One region of the Roseixanthobacter finlandensis genome, then DNA from elsewhere that is predicted to be linked to it. Evidence: riboswitches for the same ligand, from Rfam matches in the RefSeq annotation. Region 1 holds a riboswitch; each other region holds the start of a gene.
What was found. Region 1 has a riboswitch for cobalamin ahead of V5G24_RS21415 (energy-coupling factor ABC transporter permease). Riboswitches for the same ligand answer to the same signal wherever they lie in the genome.
Positions count from the first base shown of each region.

Region 2: linked by a shared signal. The riboswitch ahead of cobU (bifunctional adenosylcobinamide kinase/adenosylcobinamide-phosphate guanylyltransferase) and the one ahead of V5G24_RS21415 (energy-coupling factor ABC transporter permease) in region 1 are both predicted to bind cobalamin.
Region 3: linked by a shared signal. The riboswitch ahead of V5G24_RS18930 (DUF1636 family protein) and the one ahead of V5G24_RS21415 (energy-coupling factor ABC transporter permease) in region 1 are both predicted to bind cobalamin.
Region 4: linked by a shared signal. The riboswitch ahead of V5G24_RS00605 (TonB-dependent receptor plug domain-containing protein) and the one ahead of V5G24_RS21415 (energy-coupling factor ABC transporter permease) in region 1 are both predicted to bind cobalamin.

Region 1 is NZ_CM195536.1:4,584,781-4,591,968, forward strand. Features, by position in the region: gene V5G24_RS21400 (PepSY-associated TM helix domain-containing protein) at 1-530, opposite strand, end outside; gene V5G24_RS21405 (TonB-dependent receptor) at 586-2,787, opposite strand; gene V5G24_RS21410 (DUF2946 family protein) at 2,919-3,317, opposite strand; gene V5G24_RS21415 (energy-coupling factor ABC transporter permease) at 3,433-4,110, opposite strand; cobalamin riboswitch at 4,145-4,372, opposite strand; gene V5G24_RS21420 (hemin uptake protein HemP) at 4,621-4,806, opposite strand; gene V5G24_RS21425 (copper chaperone PCu(A)C) at 4,957-5,523, opposite strand; gene V5G24_RS21430 (hypothetical protein) at 5,605-6,024, opposite strand; gene V5G24_RS21435 (TonB-dependent receptor) at 6,136-7,188, opposite strand, start outside.
Region 2 is NZ_CM195536.1:2,557,341-2,564,528, reverse strand. Features, by position in the region: gene rfaE1 (D-glycero-beta-D-manno-heptose-7-phosphate kinase) at 30-1,469, shown strand; cobalamin riboswitch at 1,514-1,744, shown strand; gene cobU (bifunctional adenosylcobinamide kinase/adenosylcobinamide-phosphate guanylyltransferase) at 1,865-2,407, shown strand; gene cobO (cob(I)yrinic acid a,c-diamide adenosyltransferase) at 2,404-3,030, shown strand; gene V5G24_RS11955 (cobyric acid synthase) at 3,030-4,490, shown strand; gene cbiB (adenosylcobinamide-phosphate synthase CbiB) at 4,474-5,445, opposite strand; gene V5G24_RS11945 (hypothetical protein) at 5,560-5,754, shown strand; gene cysN (sulfate adenylyltransferase subunit CysN) at 5,761-7,188, opposite strand, start outside.
Region 3 is NZ_CM195536.1:4,013,455-4,020,642, forward strand. Features, by position in the region: gene aroA (3-phosphoshikimate 1-carboxyvinyltransferase) at 144-1,517, shown strand; gene cmk ((d)CMP kinase) at 1,526-2,158, shown strand; cobalamin riboswitch at 2,403-2,636, shown strand; gene V5G24_RS18930 (DUF1636 family protein) at 2,656-3,201, shown strand; gene cobW (cobalamin biosynthesis protein CobW) at 3,198-4,253, shown strand; gene cobN (cobaltochelatase subunit CobN) at 4,274-7,188, shown strand, end outside.
Region 4 is NZ_CM195536.1:94,747-101,934, forward strand. Features, by position in the region: gene V5G24_RS00580 (SDR family oxidoreductase) at 1-686, shown strand, start outside; gene V5G24_RS00585 (hypothetical protein) at 764-886, opposite strand; gene V5G24_RS00590 (MarR family winged helix-turn-helix transcriptional regulator) at 999-1,520, opposite strand; gene V5G24_RS00595 (MATE family efflux transporter) at 1,648-3,057, shown strand; gene panE (2-dehydropantoate 2-reductase) at 3,121-4,041, shown strand; cobalamin riboswitch at 4,112-4,320, shown strand; gene V5G24_RS00605 (TonB-dependent receptor plug domain-containing protein) at 4,428-6,431, shown strand; gene V5G24_RS00610 (ABC transporter substrate-binding protein) at 6,442-7,188, shown strand, end outside.

The DNA of each region.
Region 1 (7,188 bases):
CCCGCAATCCCCCTCCCCGTCCTCGGCCACCAGAGATAGAGGCCGGTGACGATGAGGATGAAGCCCCAGCAGGCCGCAAGCTCCACCATGGCGTCGCCGAACGTGCCGAGCATCAGCGAGCCGTGCGCGACATCAGCAAAGCCCACCAAGGTGCGCGTATAGACATAGGAGCCGAGGACGCGCGCGGTGCTGGGATCGACGAACACCCGGCGCGGCTCGCCCTGCTGCGGCGTCACGAACACCTCGACGCTGCGCCCCTCGCCCTTCGGCGTGTCGATGCGCGTGACCGTCCCGCCCGGATGGGCGGCAAGGGCGGCGGCGGCCATTTCGCTGAGCGGCACCGCGCCTTGCACCGCAGGGACAAACCGCAGGTTCGGATAGACGAAATCATTGATCTCGTCATTAAAGAGATAGATGGCGCCAGTCACGGCAAGGATCATCAGGAACGGAGCGCAAACGAGCCCCGCATAAAAATGCCAGCGCCAGACCGCGCGATAGAGGGCGGCGGCGGACCATCGAGCATCCCGCATGGAACATCTCCCACACCCGCCGCCCGGCGCCACATGGACGCCGGGCGGCCGGGGTTCAGAATTTCACCGCATAGGACAGTTCGAAGCTGCGCGGCGGCGCGATATAGACTTGGGTTGCACTATAGCCCGACCAATCGGCATAGAATTCGTTGGTCAAATTCTTGCCGCGCAGGCGCACGGTGCCCTTGCCCACCTCATAATCAAGCCAGGCATCGAACACGGTGCGGCCCTGCACCTCGATGGTGTTGGCGGTGTCGGTATAGAAGGAGCTGACATATTGCAGGGAGCCGCTCACCGTCAGCGGAATCCGCTCGAACCGGTAGCTGGTGAGGAACATATAGGTCAGCTCCGGCACGTTCGGCGGCCGGTTGCCGGCCAGATTGGCCGAGGCGCTGTAGAGCTGCGTGAATTCCGCATTGATGTAGGAGACATTGGCCATCACCTTCCAACGGTCGGTGAGCGCCACGGCGATTTCCGCCTCCGCACCGCGCGAGCGCTGCGAGCCACCCTGTACGGTCAGGGCGGGGTTGAGCGGATCGCGGGTCAGGATGTTGTACTGCTCGATCTCATAGATCGACGCCGTCGTGACCACACGATTGTCCCACATGGCGGATTTGATGCCGGCCTCGACCGAGTTTCCATAGGACAATTCGAATTGGGAATTGGCGAGATTGCTCAGCAGCAGGCTGGAGATCGGCACCGTCGCCTGATTATACTGCGCATAGAGCGCCGTCTCGGGCAGGATATTATAGACCGTGCCGACACGCCAGGACACGCTGTCGTACGTATTGTCGAAGGTTGAGAGCCCGTTTGTGTTCAGATTGAAGATCTGGCGATCCAGCTGGATGTTCTCATAGCGGATGCCGCCCACCACCAGCCATTTGTCGGTGATGTTCACCGCATCCTCGGTGAAGACGGCCGCGGTGCCGACCTGGCTGTCATAATCCTGGCGGGTCGGGAAATTCGCCGCCGTATCCGCCGGGAAATAGCCGCGCGCCGGGAAATAGGGGCTGACCGGCGTGGTGTTCCCGAAGCGGCGCTGGGAATAGAAGGTGGTGTCGATATATTCGACCCCCGCCGCGAACCGGTGCCGCATGCCCCAGAGCTGGCCGTCATACAGGGCGGCGACGCGGTCGGACCACACGTTCTGATCGTGCGAGATATACGTGGTGCTGCGGTTCAGGAGGCCGGTCGCGGCATTATAGGTGAAGTCCTCTGAGTTCGCCCACACCCGGCTCGCGGTATAATAATTGAAATCGTTGCGGATGGTCCAGTCGTCGTTCAATTCATAATCGGTGCGGTTGCGCACCCACCAGGCGGTGGAACTCATTTCGCCATTATAGACATTGTAATTCTTGTTGCGCAGCGCCTCGTCAATGACGAGACCGCCGGGCGCCGAGACGATATTGGACGGGGAAAGCGCGGCCGACCGCGCGATCAGCGGCGCCCCCTGATAGGGGGTCTCGTAATCATCGTGGAAATAATCCACCGAGGTTGTGTTGGTGAGGCGGTCCGTGAGCTTCACCGTGGCGCCGAGGGTGAAGGCGCCCTGGGTCGAGCCCGTGTCGTCGATATAGCCGTTCGACTGCGAATAGATCCCGCTCGCGCGCAGCGCCAGGTTCGGGTTGACCACCACATTGTAATCGGCGCCGACCCGGTAGGTGTCGAAACTGCCGATGCTGCCGATGGCCTGGCCGAAATTGCGCTCGAAGGACGGCTGCTTGGTCACGAGATTGATGGAGCCGGCGAGCGCGCCATTGCCGGAAACCACCGAGGCGGGGCCCTTGAGGATCTCCACCCGGTCGAAGCTGAAGCTGTCGTAATTGCGCGAGACCAGCAGCGGATCGGGCACCTGCATCCCGTCCACGGAATAGCCCACGGCGCCGCGCGAGAAGCCGCGCATGGAGGTGACGCCCGGCTCTCCCGGCAAATTGCCGGCCATCACGCCCGGCACCGTATTATAGACCTCGGTGAGGGTGTTGAGGCCGCGTTCCTGCATCTCCTGCTGGGTCACGATGTCGATCGCCGCGGGGGTCTCGAACGGGGTGAGCCCGACCAGGCTGCCGGTCTCGTTCGGGATCTTAAGCTTCTGGATCTGCGGCAGGAGCAGGGAGCCGGCTCCGCCGTCCTGCACCGTGATTTCGGGAAGCTCGACGGCGTTCTGGGCGAGGGCGTTCTGGGCGAGCGCTGGCGTGGTCGCGAGCAGGAGAGCGGCGCAAAGCCGCTTTCCGCCGCGCGGTGCGGGGGGCTGAATCATGGTTGCACTTCAACGAATTGGGTTGCGCGGAGGGCGATCAGCGCATCACGGATCGAAAGACGCGCAGCTCCTCGGCGCCTTCGCAGGAAGACGCGGGGGAAGCGGCGCGCACGGGATCCGCGGGCGGACGATTAGTCCGCGCCGGGCGGCCCTCTGGCCGTTCGTTGATTGCGGGGGTAGCTCGACCTTGCGCCGGGATCGGGGGGCGGCACCGGTCCGGGCGCAACCACGAAGCCGACCGCCGACACCTCAGCGGCGGGCGGCGGCGTGATGAGCAGGCCGCCCAGCATGGGGCAGCTGCGGGTGCAGCAGTCGAAATGACCCGCCTGCGACGGATCGGGGGCCTCGTCAGGAGCGCCGTCGGGCGCACCCGAGGCGGAGCAGAAAATGCCTTGATGATCGGCCGAATCGGGCGCCGCCATCGCGCCCAGCGCGAACCCCGCCAGCACCATCTGCAAGACGAGCAGATAGGCGGCAAGAAGCGCGAAAGGCAGCTTCCAGGCCGGCGCGGAACGGCTCATGAGGCACATGGGGGCGACATCATGCCCCGGTTATAGGGCACGCGGCCCGCGCGTTCTCCCGGGAAGTACCGCTGCGGCAACATGTCCGTGGGCGAAGCCGCCCACGGACATCGAGAGATGCGCCTCAGACGGCTTCGTAAAGACGGCGCTCCAGCAGCATGGAGCCGCGCAGGCGGCTCAGCGCCTTGGCGGCGCCGAGCACCGCAAGGTCGGCCAAAGGCTCGATGATGATGACCAGCATGTAGGCGCCGCCGAAGGTGGAAATCGCCGCGACATTATCCGCCGCGAAGCCCTGGCCATACAGCGCCCAGAAGGCCACCCAGCCGACGATGCCCGCCTGATAGGTGGTGGAGAGCGCGAGCGCCTGGCGGTAGCGCAATTCCACATAAGGCGTGTTGGGCGCGATGATTTTCTGGGCCACGACCTGCAGGGCGAACAGCGGCACCAGCAGCGTCGTGACGTTCATGCCGAATTGCGGCAGGTCGAACGGTGCGAAGAAGATGCCCTGCACCAGCAGGCCGGCGGCAAGGCCGATGGCGGCCGGCGCCATGCCGAAGATCAGGAACAGGGTCGAGCCGAGGATCAGGTGAACCTCCGAGACCCCGACGGGATAATGCGGCAGCACCTCGAAGAAAGAGAACACGAGGGCGCTCGCGATCACGCTGCGCGACAGAAAGGAGAGGATGCCGCGCTCGCGGACAGCCTCATAGGCCAGCTTCACGGCATAGCCGCCGGCACCGGCTGCGGTGACGTAGCTGAGCCAGATTTTCCCACTATCCACGAGACCGGGTTCGATATGCATGACTGCTCCTCCGCCGTCTCACCCGACGGCCTGCGTTAGATCCGTGCGCCTGGCCGGTCTCCTGACTCGCGGGTCGCTGCATGCCTTCCGTCTTCCCGAAGCTCACCTTGAGGGGATCGCTTCAGTGACATCGTGGAAGGCCGCTCGCCGCTCACAGTCGCGGGGGCGGTCGGGGCTCAGGGCGTCATCGGCCCCTCCCCCGTTCCCATTTCACCTCCGGCATGTGCGTCATGCCGGAAGAACCATTCGCGCGTTCAGGAGCGGCCAACCTCCGCTTCATGTCAAGGTGGAGGCGCGGCCGGGCGCACGGATATGACGATTCTTTGTCGTGCGGAGGCGATGCAGGGGGGTACCGGCTGGCATTCAAGGCCCGCAGCCTTGCCCGGTGGGATCGTCCTGCAGTGATTGCGCCTCATGGACTTACGTTAGGGCAATTCATAAGGATCGCTGTTCTGTCGCGACCCGCCGCAGGACCCGCCGTGCGGTTGGGCGCGGCGCGCACGCGAGCGATTATTTGGTGAGGATCAGCTTGTTCTTGGAGGTCAGGGTGAGGGTATAGACCTGATCGCCATGAACGATGCGCACCGTGCGCACCGTGCGAAACAGATCGGCGCTGTCCAAGCCCCCGTCCACCATCGCGACGGTGCGCACCTGCATTTCGGGAGACGGCACGGGTCTCAGCTTGATGATGCCCATGGAAGGCGGCTCCTGTGCCGATATTCGGGCGAAGGGCAGGCGAAAAGCGCCGCGCCGCCCCGAGCGCACGGCCGAGGCCACCAACGCGAACCGCGAACGCGACAACGCCGCGTGCCGCCGGAGAGCTTGGCGCTTTTCACGACCGGCGGCTCACTTGCCGGACGGCATCTTCATATGGTCGTGCCCGCCATCGTCGCTGCCTTGGGCGGCGATGGATTCCACCTTGAACTGAACCGACACCGTGCCGGCCTTCTCGAAGGTCAGCGTGCCATTGACCATGGCGCCCTGCTTCAGGGGCTGCTTCAACCCCATGAGCATGAGGTGATAGGAGCCCGGCTTCAGCGCCACGGAGCCCTGCGCGGGAACGGCGATGCCGCCCGCCACCGGACGCATGGTCATCACCCCGTCCTTCATGGACATCTCGTGAATTTCCACCTTCTGCGCGACCTCGGCGGTGGCCGAGACGAGGCGGTCGGGCGTCGTGCCGCCGTTCTTCAGCACCAGATAGCCGGCACCGACGCTGGCGCCGGCGGGCGTCGCGCGGGTCCAGGGGTGATCGATCTCGATCGCGCCGGCCTTGAACTCGTGCGCCATCAGGGCCTGCGCGGAGAGGGTGAGCAGGAACATGGCGAAGGCCAGGGCCGCCAGGGCCTCTTCGAGATACATGCGGCGGCAGATGCGCGAGAACGCGCCGGGAAAACGGAGGGAATTCAACATGATTTAGCTCCACGATACGGCCTCCTCCAGGGGAGGACCGGATGTCACGATCGGCGGACATTTCCTGCGCGAAGGCAGGCGTCAGGCGATCGTGGGTGGAGCCCTGGCGCGGCTGGGGGACCGACGCTGGCCCGGCGCGGCGGAAACGTCCGCGCCGCGCATGAGGATCGATGCCGCATGGCGGACCGGCACGACAAACCCCTCCGCCGCCGGCGGCGGTGCGGCGGCCGGCCCGAACATGGGACAGCCCATGACGCAGCAGTCCAGCCCGTCATGATGGGAAGGGGTCCCGTCCCCGGTCTGGGACGCGTCCTCGGCCGGGGCACTGGAACAGAGGATGGCGAACGCATCCGGACCCTGGGCTGCCGACACCTGGGCTGCCACTTGGGCCGCCTGGGCGCCCGCGGCAAGCCCCACGGCCAGCATCTGGAGGACGAGCAGATAGGCCGCCGCGATGGCGGCCCAGGCTCTCCAGGATGTGCGCGGCTTGGCCAAGATCAAGATGTCTCGAAGGTTCGTCGGACCACAGTATGACATTGGCACGCCGACAACCGTAGACCAAAGTCGTGCGGCACGTCCTCGCAGGGACGCGCCGCTTAAGTTGGCGAAGACTCAGAAAGACACGGTCACCCGCGTATTGATGGAGCGGCCATAGCCGGCGACCGGATAGCCCCAGGCGGTCGAAGTGCCCATCATGCTGGAGACTTGGTAATTGACCAGGTTCGCGCCGCCGAGCGGCAGGTCGTACTGCGTATCGAGGATGTTATCGATGCCGAAATCGACCTTGAGCTGGCCCGCCGTATAGCTGGTGCGGAAGTTGAGCAGGGCATAGGCCGAGGTCTCCAGCTCGTTGTGCACCTGGCTGACATTGGTTTTCGCGCCCACGAGCTGGACTTCGACGCTCGAACTCCAATTGCCGAGGGTATGGTCCAGCGCCAGCGTCGCGTTGACCGGCATGATATGGTAGAGATTGACCCCGTCGGTGCGCTGTCCGCGCACGAAGTTCAGGCCGCCGCGAAAGGCGCCCTGGCCGTAGCTGCGATCGTCCCACAGCGCCAGCTTGCCATCGATGTTCACGCCGTAGAGCCAGGCGTCGTAATTGGCGAATTGCAGATAGACGAACGTGTTGTCGACGGTGAGATTGTTCGGCAAATTGGCGAGGCATCCCGGCAGGGCGCAGCGCTGCACGTCGATATAGTCCTGCACATAGCTGTAATAAGGCGAAACCCGCACCTGCCAGACCTTCTGCGCCGGATCGTGCCAATCCGCCGTGAAGCTTAAGGTGTGGGCCTTTTCCGGCACCAGATCGAGATTGCCCACATAGCCGTTGCCGTCGCCGAACCAGCCGATCATCTGCATGGCCATGCCGTTGGTGGACCAGGCATAGCGCTCGTACAGGTTCGGCGAGCGGGTCTTGCGGGACAGGCCGAGCTCATAAAGGCTGAAGGCGTTGGCCTCATAGCGCAGGATGGCGGAGCCATCGATGTTGAAGTCGGTGCGCGCGTGGCTCTGGGAATTGAAGGCGGCAGCGTTGGCGCCGTACATCATTTCATTGTAGCCCTGCACGTCGCCGGTGTTCATCCAGACGATATCGTTGCGCAGGCCGATGATGGTGGTCCATTGCGCGTCGAGATGGCGTTCCCATTCGCCGAAATAGCCGAAGCG
Region 2 (7,188 bases), 2.0 Mb from region 1:
GGCTGATCTTGCCCCAGGATACCGGCACCATGCTTCCTGATACCAAGCCCGGTCCCGTCGCCGTCATCGGCGATGTCATGGTGGATCGCTACATCCTCGGCTCGGTTTCGCGCATCTCGCCCGAGGCGCCGGTGCCGGTGCTGCTGCATGGCGCGGAACGCATCGTGCCCGGCGGGGCGGCGAACGTCGCGGCGAACGCCGCCGCCATGGGCGCGCCGATCCGCCTCGTGGGGCTGGTCGGGGCCGATGGGGAAGCCGACCAACTGCGCTCCGCGCTCGCCCCTTATGCGCTGATCGACCTGTCCGGCCTGGTGGTGGACGCCACCCGCCCCACGGTCACCAAGACGCGGGTGATGAGCGGGCGCCAGCAGATCGTCCGCATTGATGCCGAAATGTCTTCCCCGCCGTCCGCCGCCGTCGAGGACGCTCTGATCGCGGCCGCAAGCCGCGCCATGGCCAGCTGTTCGGTGGTGGTGCTCTCCGATTATGCCAAGGGCGTGCTCGGCGACCGTGTGGTCGCCGCCGTGCTGGCCGAGGCGCGGACGCTCGGCGTGCCGGTGATCGTCGATCCCAAGCGCCGCACCTTCGAGGCCTATCGCGGCGCGACTTTGGTGACGCCCAACCGGCGCGAATTGAGCGAGGCCACCGGCCTGCCGGACGAGACCGATGCCGACGCCGAGCGTGCCGCGCAGGCGGCGAGCGCCCAGTTCGGCGGCGATGTGCTGGTCACCCGGGCGGAAAAGGGCATGACGCTCTGGCGCCGCAACGGCACCGTGCTCCATGTGCCGGCCGAGGCGCGCGAGGTGTTCGATGTGTCCGGCGCCGGCGATACGGCGCTGGCGGCGCTCGCTTTGTCGCTGGCCTGCGGGCTCGCCCTGGAAGCGAGCGTGCCGGTCGCCAATGCGGCCGCCGCCATTGCCGTGGCCAAGCTCGGAACGGCGGTGGTGACGCGCGCGGAACTCACCGCCGCGCTGCATCGCTCGGTTCCCCAGCTGGAGCCGGCCGGCGCGCTGGTGGCGCGGGACAAGGCGCGCACCATCATCGATCGCTGGCGGGCCAGCGGCGCGCGCATCGTCTTCACCAATGGCTGTTTCGATCTGCTGCATCCCGGCCATGTGGGCATGCTGGAAGCGGCGGCCGCCCAGGGCGACCGCCTGGTCGTGGGGCTCAACACCGACGCCTCGGTGCGCCGCCTCAAGGGCCCGACGCGCCCGCTTCAGGACGAGACGGCCCGCGCGCGGGTCATCGGCGCCATGCGCTGCGTGGATCTGGTGGTCCTGTTCGAGGAGGACACCCCGCTGGAGATCATCACGGCCCTGTTGCCGGACGTGCTGGTGAAGGGGGCGGATTACAAGCCCGAGGATGTGGTCGGCGCCGACATCGTCATCGCCAATGGCGGAAAGCTGGTGCTCGCCGATCTGACGCCGGGCCAATCCACCTCGACGCTGGTGGCGAAAGCCCGGAGCTGACATCGCGCGCAGCCGTGGGCGGTTGCGGCGCGGGGCTGCGGGCTTATAGTCGGCGCGTCGTCGGTTCCTTCGGGATCAAAAGGGAACGCGGTGCGGGAGGGTTTCTCCTTATGCCGCGGCTGCCCCCGCAACTGTCGGCGGAGAGCAAACCCACGAACCACTGGGGCCAGCCTCGGGAAGGGTGGGGGCGCACGGGTCTGCGAGCCAGGGGCGCTATCCGCGAGCCAGCAGACCTATCCGCAAGCCAGGAGACCTGCCGAGGACGCACAGCCCGTTTCGCGGGCGCCACATGCCGGCTCTCGGAGGGAGGGCCAGGGAGAGGGTTTGATGTTCGGTCCGCGCACTGCGGCCAATGCCCTGCATTTTCATCGCCTTCGGGGATCCGAGGTGCCCGCTTGAGCGCGATCGCGGCCGGCGCGCGGGGCCGGATCGTGCTGGTGCTCGGCGGCGCGCGCTCCGGCAAGAGCCATCATGCCGAACAGCGGGTGGAAGCCGCCACGCCGCCCTTCGCTTATGTGGCGACGGCACAGGCCTTCGATGCCGAAATGAGCGAGCGCATCCGCCTGCACCAGGCGCGGCGCGATGTGCGCTGGATCTCCCACGACGCGCCGTTCGACGCCGCCGACCGCGTGCGCGCCCTGCCGCCCGACACGCCGCTGCTGCTGGATTGCCTCACCTTGTGGCTCACCAACCACATGCTGGCCGAACACGATCTCGCGGCGGAGGAAGATCGCCTCGTGGAAGCCATCACCGCCCGCACCGGGCTGAGCGTGCTGGTGGCGAACGAAGTGGGGCTCGGCATCGTGCCCGACAATGCCCTCGCCCGCCGGTTTCGCGACGCCGCCGGCCGGCTCAACCAACGCATGGCCGCCATGGCCCATGAAGTGATCTTCATGGTCGCCGGACTGCCCATGATCGTGAAGGACACGCCCCGATGAGCGATGAAACCGAAACCGGCCTCGACGCGCAGGCCGCCCGCCATCGCGAGAAGATGGCCAAGCGCAAGGCGGTGCAGGATGCCGAGGTGGCGGAAAAGACCCTGGAGAAGGGATTGCTGATCGTCCACACCGGCCCCGGCAAGGGCAAGAGCACGGCCGCCTTCGGGCTGGCGCTGCGCATGCTCGGCTATGGGCGGAAGGTGGGCGTGGTGCAATTCATCAAGGGCGCCTGGCACACCGGCGAGAAGGACGCCTTCGCGGCGTTCGGCGATCGCGTGCGCTGGCACACCATGGGCGAAGGCTTCACCTGGGAGACCCAGGATCTCGCCCGCGACACCGCCGCCGCCGCGCGGGCCTTCGACAAGGCGCGCGAATTGCTGGCGGACGAGAGCCTGTCCCTGATCGTGCTGGACGAACTCAACATCGCCTTGCGCTACGGCTATCTCGATCTCGCCGACGTGGTGGCGACACTGAAGGCGCGCCGGCCGGACCTGCACGTGGTGGTCACCGGCCGCAACGCCAAGCCGGAGCTTCTGGAGGCCGCCGACCTCGTGACCGAGATGGGATTGGTGAAGCATCACTTTTCCGCCGGCGTGAAGGCGCAGGCCGGCATCGAATTCTGATGGCCGCCCGCGCGCTGATGTTCCAGGGCACCGGCTCCGACGTGGGCAAGAGCCTGCTGGTCGCCGGCCTTGCCCGCGCGTTCGCCAATCGCGGGCTGCGCGTGCGGCCGTTCAAGCCGCAGAACATGTCGAACAATGCCGCCGTCACCGAAGATGGCGGCGAGATCGGCCGCGCGCAGGCGCTTCAGGCCCGCGCGGCGCGGGTGCCCTTGAGCGTGCACATGAACCCGGTGCTGCTGAAGCCGCAGAGCGATGTGGGCGCGCAGGTGGTGGTGCAGGGCCGGGTGCTCACCAACGCCAAGGCCAGCGCCTACCAGGGCCTGAAGCAAAGCCTCATGCCCGCCGTGCTGGAGAGCTTCGCGCGGCTGAAGGGCGAGGCCGACCTCGTGTTGGTGGAAGGGGCGGGGAGCGCCTCGGAAGTCAATCTGCGCCGCAACGACATCGCCAACATGGGCTTCGCCCGCGCCGCCGACGTGCCGGTGGTGCTGATCGGCGACATCGACCGGGGCGGCGTCATCGCGAGCCTCGTCGGCACCAAGACGGTGCTGGCTATCGAGGATGCCGCGCTGATCGCCGGCTTCGTGGTGAACAAGTTCCGGGGCGATCCCGCCTTGTTCGCCGACGGCATGGCGCTGGTGGCGCAGCACACCGGCTGGGCGGCGCTCGGCCTGATCCCGCATTTCCCCGCCGCCGCCCGCCTGCCGGCGGAAGACGCGCTGGCGCTCCAGGGGCCGCCGCCGGCAAAGCCGCACGCCAAGGTGCGGATCGCCGTGCCGATCCTGCCCCATGTGTCCAATTTCGACGATCTCGACCCGCTGGATGCCGAGCCGGCGGTGGAGGTGGTGCGCCTGCGGCCGGGCGAGAGCCTGCCGGTGGATATCAGCCTCGTCCTGCTGATCGGCTCCAAGGCCACGGTTTCCGATCTCGCGGCGCTAAAATCAGGCGGGCTGCACCACGACATCATCGCCCATGCCCGGCGCGGCGGGCGGGTGCTCGGCCTGTGCGGCGGCTATCAGATGCTCGGGCGCTGGGTGGACGATCCCGACGGCATCGAGGGCCCACCGGGCCAGGCCGAGGGGCTCGGCCTGCTGGATGTGGAAACCATTCTCTCGGGCGAGAAGCGCCTGGTCGCCGTGGCCGGGCAATCGTGCCTTCAGGCCCCGTTCGCGGGCTATGAGATGCACATGGGGCAGACCACGGGCGCGGACACGACCCGCCCCTTCGCGCGCCTCGCCACCGGCGATGCGGATGGCGCCACCTCGCCGGATGGGCGCATCATGGGCAGCTATGTGCACGGGCTGTTCGCGGACGATGCCCAGCGCGCCGCCTGGCTCGCTGCGCTGGGGGCCGGCGCGCCGCAAATCTCCTACGAGGCGCAGGTGGACGAGACCCTGGATGCGCTCGCCGCGCATCTGGAAGCCCATCTCGACCTCGACCTCCTGCTCAGCCTCGCGCGATGACCACCAGCACCGCGCAGAACAGGGCAAGGCCCATGAGCAGGCGGCTCGCGATCCGATAGAGATATAACGCGGAGCGAATGTCGGCGGCGCCGATCTCGCGCCGGCCGTCGCCCATGAAGGGCAGGTCGGCGGGCACGCCCGCATAGGTGCGCGGCCCGGCGATGGCGATGCCGAGGGCGCCCGCCATCGCCGCTTCCGGCCATCCGGCATTGGGGGAACGGTGCTTGCCCGAATCACGCCGCACCGCGCGCCATGCTCCCATGGGCGATGCCCCCTGCATGAAGGCTGCGGCGGCGATGATCAGCAGGCCGGACAAGCGCGAGGCGGGCAGGTTCACCAGATCATCGAGCCGCGCCGAAGCCCAGCCGAACGCCTCGTGGCGCGCCGTGCGATGGCCGATCATGCTGTCGGCGGTATTGATCGCCTTATAAGCGGCGATGCCGGGCAGGCCGGCCATCGCCATCCAGAACGCCGGCGCCACGACGCCGTCGGAAAAATTCTCCGCCAGGCTCTCGATGGCCGCGCGGGTGACGCCCGCTTCATCGAGCTGGGCCGGGTCGCGGCCGACAATGCGCGAGACCGTGGCGCGTCCGGCTTCGAGCCCGTGGACCTCCAGCGCCTCCGCCACCGCAGCCACATGCTCATGGAGCGAGCGGCGGGCGAGCAGCGAAGAACCGACAATGGCGGTGAGGATGAGGCCGCCGGGAAACAGGTCGAGCACATCCGCGATGAGGGCGGCCGGAATGGCGGCGCTCGCGATCAGCACCGCCAGCGCCAGCACGCCCCGCATGCGCCTTTTGGCAAAACTCAGCTCGGCCCGGTTCCAGGCGAGGTCGAGGGCGGAAATCAGCCGGCCGATCCAGATCACCGGATGGCCGATCAGGTTCAGCAGGCGGACCGGATAGCCGAACCACGCCTCGATGGCGAGGGCCAGGAAAGTCAGCAGGAAGGTCAAGCGATCAAGCCCGTTGGTAGCGGGCCGCATGCGCGCCGCCCAGGTCTGGTTTAGACCAAGGCCGGCGGGCGAGGAAAGCCCCTCGCCGGTGCATGGACGAGGGAGCGTCCTAAAGTGGGCGAAGCCGACGAACTTCGCCGAAATCACCCGAAATCGCGCTTATTGGGGAGGCTCGCCGGAAAATCGGTCGAAATGACGGTGTCATCGGCCGAAGAGGCGCGGAAAGGCGGCAGGAAACCCCTGTTTGTCGACGCGGATTTTATAGCGCTGCCAGGAATAAACGGGGCAGGCCGCGCTTCGGCGGTATGATATACTTTAGATGGTCCAGTCCCCAGCATCCTCGTCGCTATGCAGATAATTGCGCTCGGAGAGATAGTTGAACACCTGTTCCGCCAATTCCTCCGCCGATTTCTCGCCGCCGGAAAGGAGAATTTCCGGGTTTTCAGGCGCCTCGTACGGGCTATCGATGCCAGTAAAATTCGCGAGAAGTCCCTGCCGTGCCTTTTTGTACAATCCCTTCGGATCGCGTTTCTCGGCGATTTCAATCGGCGTATCGACGAATACCTCGATAAACTCGCCCGCACTCAGAAGCTCGCGGGCCATCTGCCGGTCCGCCTTGAACGGAGAGATGAAGGAAACCAGAACCACAAGCCCAGCATCCACGAACAAACGCGCCACCTCAGCCACCCGGCGGATGTTTTCCACCCGATCTGCGTCCGTAAATCCAAGATCCTTGTTGAGCCCGTGGCGGACATTGTCGCCATCAAGCATGTATGTGTGGCGCCCGGCCGCATAAAGCTTCTTTTCCACCAGGGACGCGATGGTGGATTTACCGGAGCCCGACAGTCCGGTGAACCACAATACCGCCGGCCTCTGATGCTTCAGGGCCGCTCTTGCTTCCTTGGAGACGTCGAGCGCCTGCCAATGCACATTAGTGGCCCGCCGCAATGCGAATTGCACCATGCCGGCACCGACCGTCTGGTTGCTGAGCCGGTCGATTACAATGAAAGCACCGGTCTCCGGCACATCCGCGAAGGCATCGAAAGAAACCGCGTCGCGACTGGCCACATTCACCACGCCGACCTCGTTCAGCGTGAGCGTCTTAGCCGCGAGTTTCTGGAATGTGTTGACATCGACCTTGTGCTTTATTTCCGTGAAGGTCGCGCCGACGGTGCGGGTACCCACCTTGATCAGATAAGGCCGGCCCGGCAGCAGTGGTTCGTCATGCATCCAGATGATCTGGGCCGCGAACTGGTCCGCCCGCTCCGGCCGGTGGACCGCGTCGGCGAGAATATCCCCGCGCGAAACATCCACTTCATCTTCCAATGTCACCGTAACCGCTTGCCCCGCAACAGCTTCCGCAAGATCTCCGTCACGTGTGACGATGGATTTGACATGTGTTGTGCGGCCCGAACCGGCGACAACAACGCTATCGCCCGGGCGCACCGAGCCGCTCACGATAGTGCCGGCAAAGCCCCGAAAATCCAGATTAGGCCGGTTAACCCATTGCACCGGCATGCGGAATGGGCGCGCGACAGCCTTCTCGGCGACATCTACATTTTCCAGATATTCGACCAAGGCTGGCCCCTGGTACCAGGGCGTTCTGGCGCTGCGGGCCATGATATTGTCGCCATAGCGGGCAGAAAGAGGCACCGCCTGGAAGGTCTCGAAACCGAGGGGCGCGATCAGCTTGGTATAGTCCGCGACGATGTCCTCGAACCGGCTCTGCGAAAACTCCACCAG
Region 3 (7,188 bases), 570 kb from region 1:
ACCCCATGCCCCTGTCAAGCACCGAATCCGAATACGTCGCGTGGCCAGCGTGCACGCGCTTGTGTTAGACGGCATGCAATCCATCCTGGAACGGCAGCCGGCGGGACTTTGCGAGGCTCCGCGCGCCGAAAATGGGAGCAGTCATGTCCAGCGCCGTCGCTCAATCTTCTTCCCATGGTGATGGGGAAAATGCCGTTCCCGGCGCAAGCCGGCCCTCCCCGGCCCTCGCCGGAACGGTGCGCGTGCCGGGCGACAAGTCGGTTTCGCACCGTGCGCTGATGTTCGGCGCCCTGGCGCGCGGGGAAACCCGCATCACCGGCCTGCTGGAGGGCGAGGACGTGCTGAACACCGCCAAGGCCTGCATCCAGCTGGGCGCGCAGGTGGAGCGGCTCGGCGCGGGCGAATGGCGCGTGGTCGGCGTTGGCGCGGGGAATCTGAAGAGCCCCGAGGCGCCGCTCGATTTCGGCAATTCCGGCACCGGCGCGCGGTTGATGATGGGCGTGGTGGCGGGAAACCCCATCGTCGCCACCTTCGACGGCGACGCCAGCCTGCGCCGCCGGCCCATGAAGCGGGTGCTGGATCCGCTCCTCGCCATGGGCGTGGTGGTGGAAGAGGAAGCGCCCGGCGGCCGCCTGCCGCTGCGCCTGAAGGGCCTCACCGAACTCAAAGCCTTCACGTATGAAACCCCGGTGCCCTCGGCGCAGGTGAAATCCGCCGTGCTGCTCGCGGGCCTTGCCGCCAGCGGCGACACGGTGGTGGTGGAGCGCGAATCCACCCGCGACCATACCGAGCGCATGCTGACCCATTTCGGCGCCGACGTGCGGGTCGAGCCGCACGGCGCCCACGGCCGCCGCATCACCCTCGCCGGCCGGCCGGACCTGAAGGGCGCGCCGGTGGCGGTGCCGTCCGATCCGTCTTCCGCCGCCTTCCCGCTGGTGGCGGCGCTGATCGTGCCGGGCTCGGACATCATCCTGAAGGACGTGATGATGAACCCGCTGCGCACCGGCCTCATCACCACGCTGAAGGAGATGGGCGCCTCCATCGAGACGCTGTCTGAGCGCACCGAGGGCGGCGAGGCCGTGGCGGATCTGCGCGTGCGCCATTCCGTGCTGACCGGCGTCGACGTGCCGCCCGAGCGCGCGCCTTCCATGATCGACGAATATCCGGTGCTCGCCGTGGCGGCGGCGTTCGTGCACGGCACCACCCGCATGCGCGGCCTCAACGAATTGCGGGTAAAGGAAAGCGACCGCCTCGCCGCCGTGGCCGACGGGCTGGCCGCCTGCGGCGTGCCCCATGAGATCATCGGCGACGATCTGCTGGTCACCGGCCTCGGACCCGATGGCGTGACCGGCGGCGGACCGGTGGCGACCCATATGGACCACCGCATCGCCATGGCCTTCCTGGTGATGGGCTTCGCGGCCCGCGAGGGGGTGCGCGTGGACGACATGCGCTTCATCGCCACCTCCTTCCCCACCTTCGTGCCCATGATGGGCGGCCTCGGCGCGGTGCTGGCATGAGCGACGGCCTGATCATCGCCATCGACGGGCCGGCCGCGTCCGGCAAGGGCACCCTCGGCCGCAGGATCGCGGCGACCCTCGGCCTGCCCCATCTCGATACCGGCCTGCTCTATCGGGCGGTGGCCGCGCGCTGCCTCGCCGACGGCACGCTCGACGACGAGATGGCCAGCGCGGACGCGGCCCGCACGCTGGATCTGCGTTCGCTCGACCCGGAAAAGCTGCGCACCGGCGCGCTCGGCGAAGCGGCGTCCGTGGTCGCCGCCCGCCCGGTGGTGCGCGGGGCCTTGCTGGATTTGCAGCGGCGCTTCGCCGAGCAGCCCGGCGGCGCGGTGCTGGACGGGCGCGACATCGGCACGGTGATCTGTCCCCATGCGCCGGTGAAGCTGTTCGTGACCGCCTCGGCGGACGTGCGCGCCACGCGGCGGCATCGCGAATTGCTGGAGCGCACGTGCGACATCGCGTTCGAGGATGTGCTGGCCGACATCCACAAGCGCGACGCCCGCGATTCGCACCGCGCCACCGCCCCCCTGGCGATGGCGCCCGACGCGGTGCTGCTGGACACCACCCATCTCGGCATCGACGAGGTGCTGGCCGCCGCTTTGGCGATCATCGCCGCCAAGACCGCGGCGGCGGGCGCCTGAGGCGAATCGACGTTCAACCGAATGCTCGGCGCTCGCCCTCCCCCCTTGCGGGGGAAGGGTGGGGAGGGGGGTCCGGCCCGCCAGCATGACCTTCGCCCGGACAGCGGGGAGACACCCCCACCCTGCCCTCCCCAGCAAGGGGGGAGGGAGAAAGCCGCCGCGCCCCCTGGTGCTGGGTCTCGATTGCCCCCGGCCCGGCCGGGGCACCACGCGCCGCTTCATTGACTTCGCGCCGGAGCGGTTCTTAAGTGTCGGCGTCGATGGTCCCGGTTCGGGCGGCTTGCCGCTTCCGCCGGGTGAAAAGGGAATGCGGTCGCGCCCGGGTGTTCCGGTGCGATAGCCGCAGCTGCCCCCGCAACTGTAGGCGGTGAGTTCCGGCCGAAAAGCCACTGGAAGACGGGCCTTGCGCCCGCTCCGGGAAGGCGGCCGCGAACGGCGATCCGCGAGCCAGGAGACCTGCCACCGACAGGAATGCGCGCCGGGCGGGGTGCCCTGGCATGGCGATTCTTTCTGTGGCGCGCGGTTGCGGGCCGCGCGCACCCATGGAAAGCGGCGTGGAGCGACCTTCCAACGACGATGCGCCTTTCGCGGCGGGCGACACGACGCCGCGCACCCCCGCGCCCGCCGACGGGCCGGCGCGCGATGCCCTGCGGGTCGCCAGCGTTCCGGCCGTGACCCTGTTCGTGTGCACCACCTGCAAGCTCGCCGGCGCGGACACGGACGCGCCACCCGCCGGCGCCGCCCTGGCGCGGCAGGCCCAGGATGCCTTTGCGCAGACCTCCGACGCCGCCATCGCCGTGAAGGAGGTGCGCTGCCTCTCCAATTGCAAGCGCGCGCTCTCCGCCGCCTTGGTGCGCACCGGCGGCTGGTCCTACGTGTTCGGCGATCTCACCCCCGATAGCGCCGCCGACCTTTTGACCGGCGCCGCGCTGTTCGCGACCTCCACCGACGGCATCCTGCCCTGGCGCGGACGCCCCGACAGCCTCAAGCGCGGCATGATTGCCCGCATCCCTCCCATGAACTTCTCCGAGGACCAGCGATGACCTCTCTCGCCCGCATCCCCTGCACCATCGTCACCGGCTTCCTCGGCGCGGGGAAGACCACTTTGATCCGCCACATCCTGGAAAATGCCCAGGGCAAGCGCCTCGCGGTGATCGTCAACGAATTCGGCGACGTGGGCATCGACGGCGAGATTTTGAAGGGCTGCGGCATCGAGAGCTGCCCGGAGGACAATATCGTCGAGCTGGCCAATGGCTGCCTGTGCTGCACGGTGGCGGACGATTTCGTGCCGGCGCTGGACCTGATCTTGTCCCGCACCCCGCGCGTGGACCACATTTTGATCGAGACTTCCGGCCTTGCCCTGCCCAAGCCCCTGGTGCAGGCGTTCCAATGGCCGGCGATCAAGAGCCGCGTCACCGTGGACGGCGTGGTGGCGGTGGTGGACGGCCCGGCGCTCGCCGCCGGCCGCGTCGCGGACGATCTGGCGGCGCTTGCCGCCCAGCGCGCGGCCGACGACACTCTCGACCATGACGACCCGGTGGAAGAGGTGTTCGAGGACCAGATCGCCTGCGCCGACCTGATCATCCTCTCCAAGTCGGACCTGCTGGATGCGGCCGGCGCGGACATCGCCGATGCCCGCATCGCGCAGGCCCTGCCGCGTGCCGTGAAGGTGGTGCGCTCGGCCGGCGGCAAGGTGGATGCGGCGATCCTGCTTGGCCTCGGCGTCGGCACAGAGGATGAAATCGACGCCCGCCGCACCCATCATGACGACGAGCTGGACCACGACCACGACGATTTCGACAGCTTCATCGTGCGCCTGCCCGACATCGCCGATCCCGCCGCCCTCGCCGCCCGCGTGGCGCGGGCCGCCGAAACGCCGGACGTGCTGCGGGTGAAGGGCTTCGCCCATGTGGCCGGCAAGCCCTTGCGCCTGCTGGTGCAGGGCGTGGGCACGCGGATTTCCCACCAGTTCGATCGGCCCTGGCGGGCGGACGAGCCGCGCTCCGGTGCGCTGGTGGTGATCGGGCTGAAGGGCTTCGACCGCGCGGCGGTGGAGCGCGCCCTGCTGGCCGAGGAACCGGCGCTTTCCGCCTGAGGCTGGGATAAGCTTTCTCCATGCATCTGCTCGCGAGCACATCCGCCACCATCGAGGACCTGGCCGAGCCCATCGACCTGCGCCAGCCTCCCGGCGATGTGCTTGCCTTGTCCTTCACCGACAGCGACCTGCTGGCGCTCGCCGCAGCGTGGCGGCAAAGACGCGACCGCCTGCCGAGCCTGCGGCTCGCGCGGCTGAAGGATCTGCGCCACCCCATGTCGGTGGATCTGTGGATCGACAAGGCGGCGCGGCACGCCAAGGTGATCTTGGTGCGCCAATTGGGCGGGCTCGACTGGTGGCGCTATGGCGCCGAGCGGCTCGCGGAGCTGGCCCGCACGCGCGGCATCGCCCTCGCGCTGCTGCCGGGCGAGGACCAGGACGACCCGCGCCTCGCCGCCCTCTCCACCGTGCCAGCCGCGGAACTGGCCGCATGGCTCGGCTATTTCCACCAAGGCGGGCCGGACAATATGGCGGCGTTGCTGGAGCGGGTGGCGCGCGTGGTGCGGGGCGAGGACGGCACCGCCATCGCCGGGCAGAAGCCCGTGCCGCCCGCGAGCTTCTATCTGCCGGGGCTGGGGGCGGTGGATTTGGCGGACGTGGTGGGCCGCGCCCCGCCTCCCCCTCAATCCCTCGCCCCGCTTCCCCCACCCCAGCCCTCCCCCGCAAGCGGGAGAGGGGGCGCGGTGGCGCTTGGGGAGGGTGAGCGCTCCCATCCCGACCTCGCCAATCCCCTCTCCCGCTTGCGGGGGAGGGTCAGGGAGGGGGAAGAGGGCTTCGACGTAGAACCGCAATCCGCCGGAAGCGGCGCGCAGGCTGAGGCATGGACGGGAACAGCTCCGCACGACCTCGCCCCGCTGCCCCCTCAAGGCCTTTCCCCGCTGTCCCCTCCCCAGCCCTCCCCCGCAAGCGGGAGAGGGGGCGCGGTGGCGCTTGGGGAAGGCGAACGCTCCCATCCCGACCTCGCCAATCCCCTCTCCCGCTTGCGGGGGAGGGTTAGGGAGGGGGAAGAGGACCGGGGGAGGGCCAGGGAGGGGGAAGAGGGCTTCGACGTAGAACCGCAATCCGCCGGAAGCGGCGCGCAGGCTGAGGCATGGACGGGAACAGCTCCGCACGACCTCGCCCCGCTGCCCCCTCAAGGCCTTTCCCCGCTGCCCCCTCCCCAGCCCTCCCCCGCAAGCGGGAGAGGGGGCGCGGTGGCGCTTGGGGAGGGTGAGCGCTCCCATCCCGACCTCGCCAATCCCCTCTCCCGCTTGCGGGGGAGGGTCAGGGAGGGGGAAGAGGGCTTCGACGTAGAACCGCAATCCGCCGGGAGCGGCGCGCAGGCTGAGGCATGGACGGGAACAGCCCCGCACGACCTCGCACCTCCCCCTCACTCCCCCGCCCCGCCTCCCCCACCCCAGCCCTCCCCCGCAAGCGGGAGAGGGGGCGCGGTGGCGCTTGGGGAAGGCGAACGCTCCCATCCCGACCTCGCCAATCCCCTCTCCCGCTTGCGGGGGAGGGTTAGGGAGGGGGAAGAGGACCGGGGGAGGGCCAGGGAGGGGGAAGAGGGCTTCGACGTAGAACCGCAATCCGCCGGGAGCGGCGCGCAGGCTGAGGCATGGACGGGAACAGCTCCGCACGACCTCGCCCCGCTGCCCCCTCAAGGCCTTTCCCCGCTGCCCCCTCCCCAGCCCTCCCCCGCAAGCGGGAGAGGGGGCGCGGTGGCGCTTGGGGAAGGCGAACGCTCCCACCCCGACCTCGCCAATCCCCTCTCCCGCTTGCGGGGGAGGGTTAGGGAGGGGGAAGAGGGCATCAACCCCGCAGCGGATCGCGCCGGCGCACATGCCCCCCCCCGCGCCCTGCTCTTGTTCTACCGCTCCATGTGGCTGGCCGGCGATCTTGCGCCCATTGATGATCTCTGTGCGGCCTTCGAAGCGCGCGGCATCGTGCCGGTGCCGCTGTTTCTCACCAGCCTGAAAGACCCCAAATCCCGCGTCTTCGTGCGCGACGCCATCGCCGACGCCGCCCCGGACCTGATCCTCACCGCCACCGCGTTTGCGGCCGGGGGTGCGGAGGATATTTTCCCCGCTGGCGGGCCGCCGGTGCTGCAGATCATTCCCGCCACCACGGCCCGTGAAGCCTGGGCGAACAGCCCGCGCGGCCTTGCCGCCGCCGATCTCGCCATGCATGTGGTGCTGCCGGAACTGGACGGGCGGGTACTGGCCGGCGCCATCTCGTTCAAGGACATGGCCGCCCCGGACGCGGACCTTGCCTTCACCGCCGCGCTCAACCGCGCCGAGCCGCAGGCCATCGCTCATGTGGCGGCGCGCGCCGCCGCCTTGATCCGCCTCGCCCACACACCCCGCGCGGAACGCCGCATCGCCGTGCTGATGCCAGATTATCCCGGCGCCCCCGGCCGCACCGGCTATGCGGTGGGGCTGGATGTGCCGGAAAGCGTGCGGCGGGCGCTTAAAACGCTGGCGGACGCAGGCTATGACGCCGGCGCGGCGCCCGCCGATTCAAAAACCTTGCTGACGCACATCGTCCCCAGCGAGGCCCTGCCGCTCGCCGATTATCAGCGCCTGTTCGCCGACCTCCCCGAACCTGTCCGCGCCGCGATCACCGCCGCCTGGGGCCGGCCGGAAGACGACCGGGACATGCAAGGCGACGCCTTCCATTTCCGCTTTGCCCGCTTCGGGCACGTGACGGTGGCCCTGGCGCCGGATCGCGGCGCCTCGCTCGACCGGCGCGCGGACTATCACGACCCCGCGCTGCCGCCGCGCCATGCCCTGCTCGCCTTCGGGCTTTGGCTGCGGCACGCTCTCGATGCCCATGCGCTCGTCCACATGGGCGCCCATGGCACGCTGGAATGGCTGCCCGGCAAGGCCGTCGCCCTCACGCCCGACTGCTTTCCCCAAGCCGTGCTCGGGCCGCTGCCGGTCATCTATCCCTTCAT
Region 4 (7,188 bases), 830 kb from region 1:
AAGCCCTTGCTGGCGCCGGCTATAGCGTGGCCCTCGCCGGCCGCCGGCGCGAGGCGCTGGAGGCCACCGCCTCTTCGCTCGGCGACGCGCCCGCTCTGGTGGTGCCGACGGACGTGACCGATCCGGCTTCCGTCGCCGCCTTGTTCGCGGCGGTGAAGGAAGCCTACGGCCGGCTCGACCTGCTGTTCAACAATGCCGGCACCGGGGCGCCCGGCGTTCCCATGGAAGATCTCACCTACGAGCAATGGCGCATGGTGGTGGACACCAACCTCACCGGCCCGTTCCTGTGCACCCAGCAGGCGATCCGCATCATGAAGGCGCAGACCCCCATGGGCGGGCGCATCATCAACAACGGCTCGATCTCGGCCCACACGCCCCGGCCCAATTCGGCGCCCTACACCTCCACCAAGCACGCGATCGCCGGCCTCACGAAATCCACCTCCCTGGATTGCCGCGCCTATGACATCGCCTGCGGCCAGATCGACATCGGCAATGCCGATACGGAAATGGCCCAGCGCATCAAGAACGGCATCATCCAGGCGGACGGCTCTATGAAGCCGGAGCCGATGATCGACGCCAAACACGTGGCCGACGCGGTGCTCTACATGGCAAGCCTGCCCCTGAGCGCGAACGTGCAGACCATCACCGTGATGGCCACCAAGATGCCGTTCGTCGGGCGCGGCTGAGCCCAGACGCCTTCCGCCACGCTGGAACGTCCCCTTCTCCACGGGCGGGGAGGGGACGTGCCGCAGGCCGGCTCTTCCTATTCGCGGAAATCCGTATCGGCCGCGACGCGGGCAAGCTTGGTGCGGATGTTGCGATGGGCGTCGGGCCCGAGCGCGAGCCGCAGCGGCGGCTTTTCCGCATCCACCGCCTGGAGGATCACGGCGACGCTCCGGCTGGGAGCGTCCTCCTTAGAAGAACGCGCACGCCGCCGCATCAAATCACGTTGCCATGTCCGACGCGCCGACAAAACGCGAAAGCTGCCGGCGCGAATGTCAGACCGGCGCCTCGGTGCGGGAGAACGCCTCGGCGAATTCCGGTGAGGCGATGCGCTCCAGCGATGCGCGCAATGCCGCCGCCTCGGCGTGTCCGAACACCGCCTCGAATCGCGCCTGCGCCTGCGCCCACAGCGCCATGGAGGCATCGAGCTTTGCCTTGCCGAGCGGCGTCAGCACCACCCGGCGGCTGCGCTTGTCCTGTTCATCCGGCACGAGCGCCACGAGGCCGTCGCGCTCCAGCGGCTTGAGATTATGCCCGAGAGCCGAGCGGTCGAGCACCAGGGCGGCGGACAGCTCGCCCATGGTCGGCGTTCCGGCCCGCGCGATATGGATCAGCAGCGAGCGCTGGGTGCCCTTCAGGCCGCACGGCGCCAGGACCGAATCATACAGCTGCGACACGCGCCGCGTGGCCTTGCGTAAAGCCGTGCCGTTGCACCGCCCGGCGTTGGGATAAGCACCGGCGGGAGCGGCATCCGGCTCGCATCCTACCCCGGCCGACGAGTTCTTGCGCCCTGCCATGTCCCTGCTCCTCACGGGGCCGTCAATTGACGAATACTCGCATATGCCACTATTTTCAAATTTATGGGTATATGCCCGTAAATCAGGGCGACGCGCGGTCTCCGCCACCGGCGCATCGGAAAGCGACATGCTCGACACCTTGTCCAAGCCGACCCGCGCCGCGTCCCCCACGCCGGCCCCGATCACCGGGGCGGCGGCCCTGTCGTCCCGCACCCGCGCCTTGCTGGAAGCCCCGGTGGCCCCGCTGCTCGCGCGCCTTGCCTGGCCGAACATCCTGGTGATGCTCGCCCAATCGAGCACCGGCCTGATCGAAATGGCCTTCATCGCCCGTCTCGGCATCGATGCCCTCACCGGCATGGCGCTGGTGCTGCCGGTGCTGATCTTGATGCAGAACATGTCCCAGGGCGCCATGGGCGGCGGCATCTCCTCCGCCATCGCCCGCGCCCTCGGCGGCCAGCGGCGGGCCGAGGCGGACAGCCTCGTGCTGCATGCGCTGGTCATCAATATCGGCTTCGGCCTCACCTTCTCCGCTCTGGTCCTGCTGTTCGGCCGGCACCTGTTCGCCTTGCTCGGCGGCAGCGGTGCGTCGCTGGACGCCGCGATCACCTATTCGCGCATCCTGTTCGCGGGCATGGTGCTGCTTTGGGTGTTCAATGCGCTGGCGAGCATCATCCGCGGCACCGGCAACATGCTGGTGCCCGGCATCGTGATCTGCGCCGGCGCGGTGCTGCTGGCGCCGCTGTCCTGTGCGCTGATCCTGGGATTCGGCCCGATTCCCTCCTACGGCATCGCCGGCGGGGCGATCGCCATGCTGCTTTATTACGCGGTGGGCACCGCGATCCTGGCCTGGTACGTGGCGAGCGGGCGCAATGTGGCGCGCTTCGCCTGGACCCGCCTGCACCTGCCCTATGCCTGGAACATCCTGAAGGTGGGCGCGGTCGCGGCGGTGAATACCATCCAGATCAATGTGACCATCGCGGCCACCATGGGCCTGGTCGCCGCCCATGCGGGGCCGGGCGCGGTGGCCGGCTTCGCCACCGGCACCCGGCTCGAATATCTGCTGCCGCCGCTCGCTTTCGGGCTCGGCGCGCCGCTGGTGGCGCTGGTGGGCACCAATATCGGCGCCGGACAGAACCGGCGCGCGCTGCGGATCGCACTGATCGGCGGCGCCTTTGCCTTTGTGCTCACGGAAACGGTGGGCATTGCCGCCGCGATCTGGCCCGCCGCATGGCTGGGCCTGTTCGACGCGACGCCCGAGATGCTGGCGGTGGGCACCCTCTATCTGCGCACGGTCGGGCCGTTCTTCGGCTTCTTCGGGCTCGGCATGACGCTTTATTTCGCCTCCCAGGGCGCCGGCCGCCTCGGCTGGCCCCTCGTCGCCGGCCTGCTGCGCATGGCCATTGCCGTGGGCGGCGGCGCGCTCGCGCTTTCGGTCACGGGCTCGCTGCATTGGCTGTTCGCGGTCTATGCCTGCGGACTGTTGTCCTATGGGGCTGTGGTGGGCGTTTCGGTCGCCTCGGGTTCCTGGTTTCGCTAAAGGCGTTATCTTGACGGTTTCACCCTGATCGCGCCCCTTATGGGCGGTTCATCGGAGCACATGATGCGCATTCTCGTGGTTGGGGCCGGCGCGACCGGCGGCTATTTCGGCGGACGCCTTGCCCAGGCGGGGCGCGACGTGACCTTCCTCGTGCGTGCCAAGCGCGCCGAGCGCCTGCGCGCACGCGGCCTCCAGATCGTCAGCCCCACCGGCGATGCGACGCTTCACCCCTCCATCGTCACCGCGGATCAGATCGCGGGGCCCTATGATCTCGTGCTGCTGTCGGTGAAGGCGTTCGCCCTGGACGCAGCGCTCGCCGACGTCGCCCCGGCGATCGGCCCCGACACCATGATCCTGCCGGTGCTCAACGGCATGCGGCACATGGATCTGCTGGCCGCCCGCTTCGGGGCCGGGCGGCTGCTTGGCGGCGTCTGCAAAATCATGGGCCGCATCGACGAAGAGGGGCGCATCGTGCAGATGAGCCCGCTGCATCAACTGACCTATGGCGAAACCGACGGCACGCGCTCGGCGCGCATCCTCGCCCTCGACGGGGTGATGCAAGGCGTCGGATTCGACGCCCGCCTCTCGGACGCCATCCTGCTCGACATGTGGGAGAAATGGGTGTTCCTCGCGAGCCTCGGCGCCATCACCTGCCTGATGCGCGGCAGCATTGGCGAAGTGGCAGCGGCGGGCGGCAAGGCTATCGCGCTCGCCATCGTGGCCGAGTGCGCCGCGATCGCCCACGCGGCGGGATACGCCCCGCGCCCGGCGTTTCTCACCGAGACCCGGGCGCAGCTGACGGCGGATGGCTCGCCCATGACCTCGTCCTTGTATCGCGATCTCAACCAGGGCCATGCGGTGGAGGCCGACCAGATCATCGGCGATCTCATCGCCCGTGCCCGCGCCAGCGCAACGCCGACGCCGCTGCTGGAGGCAGTCGGTGTCGCGCTGAAACTGTACGAGAACCGGCGCGCGCAGGCCTGAGGAGGACCACCCGAAGGATGGATCACGCCGCTTGGCACCCCGTCCGGCTTGACGGTCCGATCGCCCTGCGTCTACCGTTACGACGACGGTTCCCCTTGGGGATCAAAAGGGAACGCGGTGAGTCGGCACCTGGCAGCGGGGGTTGGCGAAGCCGCGGCTGCCCCCGCAACTGTAAGCGGCGAGTCCATCGTCATCAGCCACTGGGCCCTGGGCCTGGGAAGGCGACGAGTTGGGCACTGACCCGCGAGCCAGGAGACCTGCCGTCAGCCGTGGTCACGCGCGTGCACATTGGGCGGGGTGTCCTGATGGTGGTTGTTCCCTGCGGCATCCTCGCCGCATGGAGGCCTCGTTCGCGGTGACGGACCACTCGTCCCGCTGAGGCCCAAATGCCGTCCGCCGTAATTTTTCCCGTTCGCCGCGCCGCGCGCGCCGCCCGCCGCCCCATGCTCGCCGCCCTGATTCTCTCCTCCGCCTCCTGCGCCGCCTACGCCCAGTCGGCGCCCCCCGCCGATGGCGCATCGCAATCCATCGACCTGCCCGAGGTGGTGGTGAGCGCGACAGGCATGCCGACGCCGGCGGACCAGGTGGCCTCCTCCGTCAGCGTCGTCACCGCCGAGGATATCGAGCGCCAGCAATTGCGCACCGTTCCCCAAGTGCTTCAGTCCCTTCCGGGGCTCAATGTGGTGCAGACCGGCGGGCCGGGCGGGCAGACCTCGGTGTTCATCCGCGGCACCAATTCCAACCATGTGAAGGTGCTGGTGGATGGCATCGACGCGGGCAATCCCTCGACCCCCAACGGCGCCTTCGATTTCGGCCAATTGCTCGCCACCGATCTTGCCCGCATCGAGGTGCTGCGCGGCCCCCAGAGCGGCCTCTACGGCTCGGACGCGATCGGCGGCGTGATCTCGATCACCACCAAGAAAGGCGAGGGCCCGGCGAAGGTGTTCGGCTTCGTGGAAGGCGGCGCGCTCGGCACCTTCAACCAGGCGGCGGGGCTGAGCGGCTCGACGGAGAAGGTGGGCTATTCCTTCAACGTCACCCATTTTTCCTCGACTGAAATCCCGGTGACTCCGCCCGGCATCGTGCCGCCGGGCTATCCGATCAATGCGAACGCCTACGACAACTGGACCTATTCGACCCGCCTCGATTTCCAGATGAGCGATGCGTTCGCGGTCAATTTCGTCGCCCGCTACATCGACAGCCGGCTCGCCTATACGCCGGATGTCTATCCGCCCCCGCTCTACGAGGGCCTTCCCGCCGCCGAGCGCTCCACCAGCCTCGCCAGCATGTTCTTCACCAAGGGCGAGGGCGTGTGGACCGCGCTCGACGGCGCGCTTAACACCACGTTCGGCGTCAGCGCCATGACCTCGTCCAACCCCACCACCGGGCCGAACACCTCGGTGAACGGCCAGTATGACGGCGACCGGCAGACCTATTATCTGCGCTCGAACCTCGCCTTCGCGCCGGGGCAGAACCTGCTGGTGGGCGTGGAGCGGCGCAACGAAGCGATGACCTCGTCCACCCAATATACCGACCTTTCCGCGAGCACCGGTGACACCGGCGCCTATGCGGAACTCCAGGGCAAGCTGGGGGATCGCTTCTTCGGCGCCGCCAACATCCGCTTCGACAGCGACGACACGTTCGGCGATCATTCCACCTATCGCCTTGCGCCCGGCTTCCTCATTCCCGAGACGGGAACCACGCTGAAAGGCAGCTACGGCACCGGCTTCAAGGCGCCCTCGCTGTACCAGCTCTATGCCCCCAATTACGGCAATGCGGAGCTGAAGCCGGAGGAGAGCACGGGCTATGACATCGGCTTCGAGCAGGAGGTGTTCGGCGGGCGGGTGACGTTCGGCGCCACCTATTTCCACAACGACATCACCAATCTCATCAGCTACGACCCGGTGACCTACCAGAACGTCAACATCTCCAGCGCCACGACCCAGGGCGCGGAAACCTTCGTCGCCTTCGCGGTGACTGACCGGCTGAAGCTGCGGGTGGACTACACCTATACCGAGGCCGTGGGCTACATGCCGCCCGACACCTCGTTCGGCGCCGCCTGCGCGCCGCTGACCGACACCTCCTGCACCCCGTTGCGGCGGCCGAACAACAAGGTCAGCGTCACCGCGGACTGGAACCCCACGGACGAGCTCAATCTCTCCGCCACGCTGATCTATGCTTCCGCCTGGTGGGATATCGTGCGCCTCACCAGCGATTATATCGACCAGCCGGGCTACACCGTGGTGAACGTGGCGGCGAATTACGCCCTGACAAAGCAGGCCACCCTGTTCGGGCGCATCGACAATCTGTTCGACCAGACCTACCAGAACCCGAACGGCTTCCTTGCCCCCGGTTTCGGGGCCTATGGCGGCCTCAAATTCACCTATTGAGGCGGACGGAATGAAACGCGCTGCGGGCCTGCTCGCTTTTCTGCTGCTCTGCGCGCCCGCCTTCGCGGGGGAGCAGAAGCCCGCGCGGATCGCGTCGCTCAATCTGTGCGCCGATGAACTGGTGCTGCGCCTCGCCGATCCGGACAAGGTCGCCTCGGTGACCTATCTGGCGCGCGACCCGCGCAGCTCCAATGTCGCCGATCTCGCAAAACGGGTCCCGGTGAACCGGGGCCTCGCCGAGGAAATCGTGCCGCTCGCGCCCGATCTCGTCATCGTCGGCGCCTTCACCACCCGCACCACCACCGCCATGCTGAAGCATCTCGGCGTCCCGATCCTGGAACTGGGCGTGCCGGCCAGCCTGGAAGAGGCCTATGCCCAGATCCGAACCGTCGCGGACCACATCGGCGAACCGGCGCGGGGGGAAGCGATGATCGCCGCCATGCAAAAGGATTTCGCCAGCCTGCCGCCGGTGCCCGCGCATCGCGCCTCCGCGATCGTGCTGCGGCCGAACGGCTTCACCGCCGGGCGCGGCTCCATCGTCGACGAAATCCTCGGGCGCGCCGGCTACGAGAATCTCGCCGCGCGGCTCTCCACCGACCGCCTCGGCCAGCTCAATCTGGAGGAGATCGTCGAGGCTCAGCCGGACCTGCTGGTGATCAACGGCGGCGCGGATGCCCCGCCCTCGCTGGCCGACGACCTCCTGCACCATCCCGCCCTCGCGCCGTTCGCGGCGCAGGGGCGCACGCTGTCCCTGCCC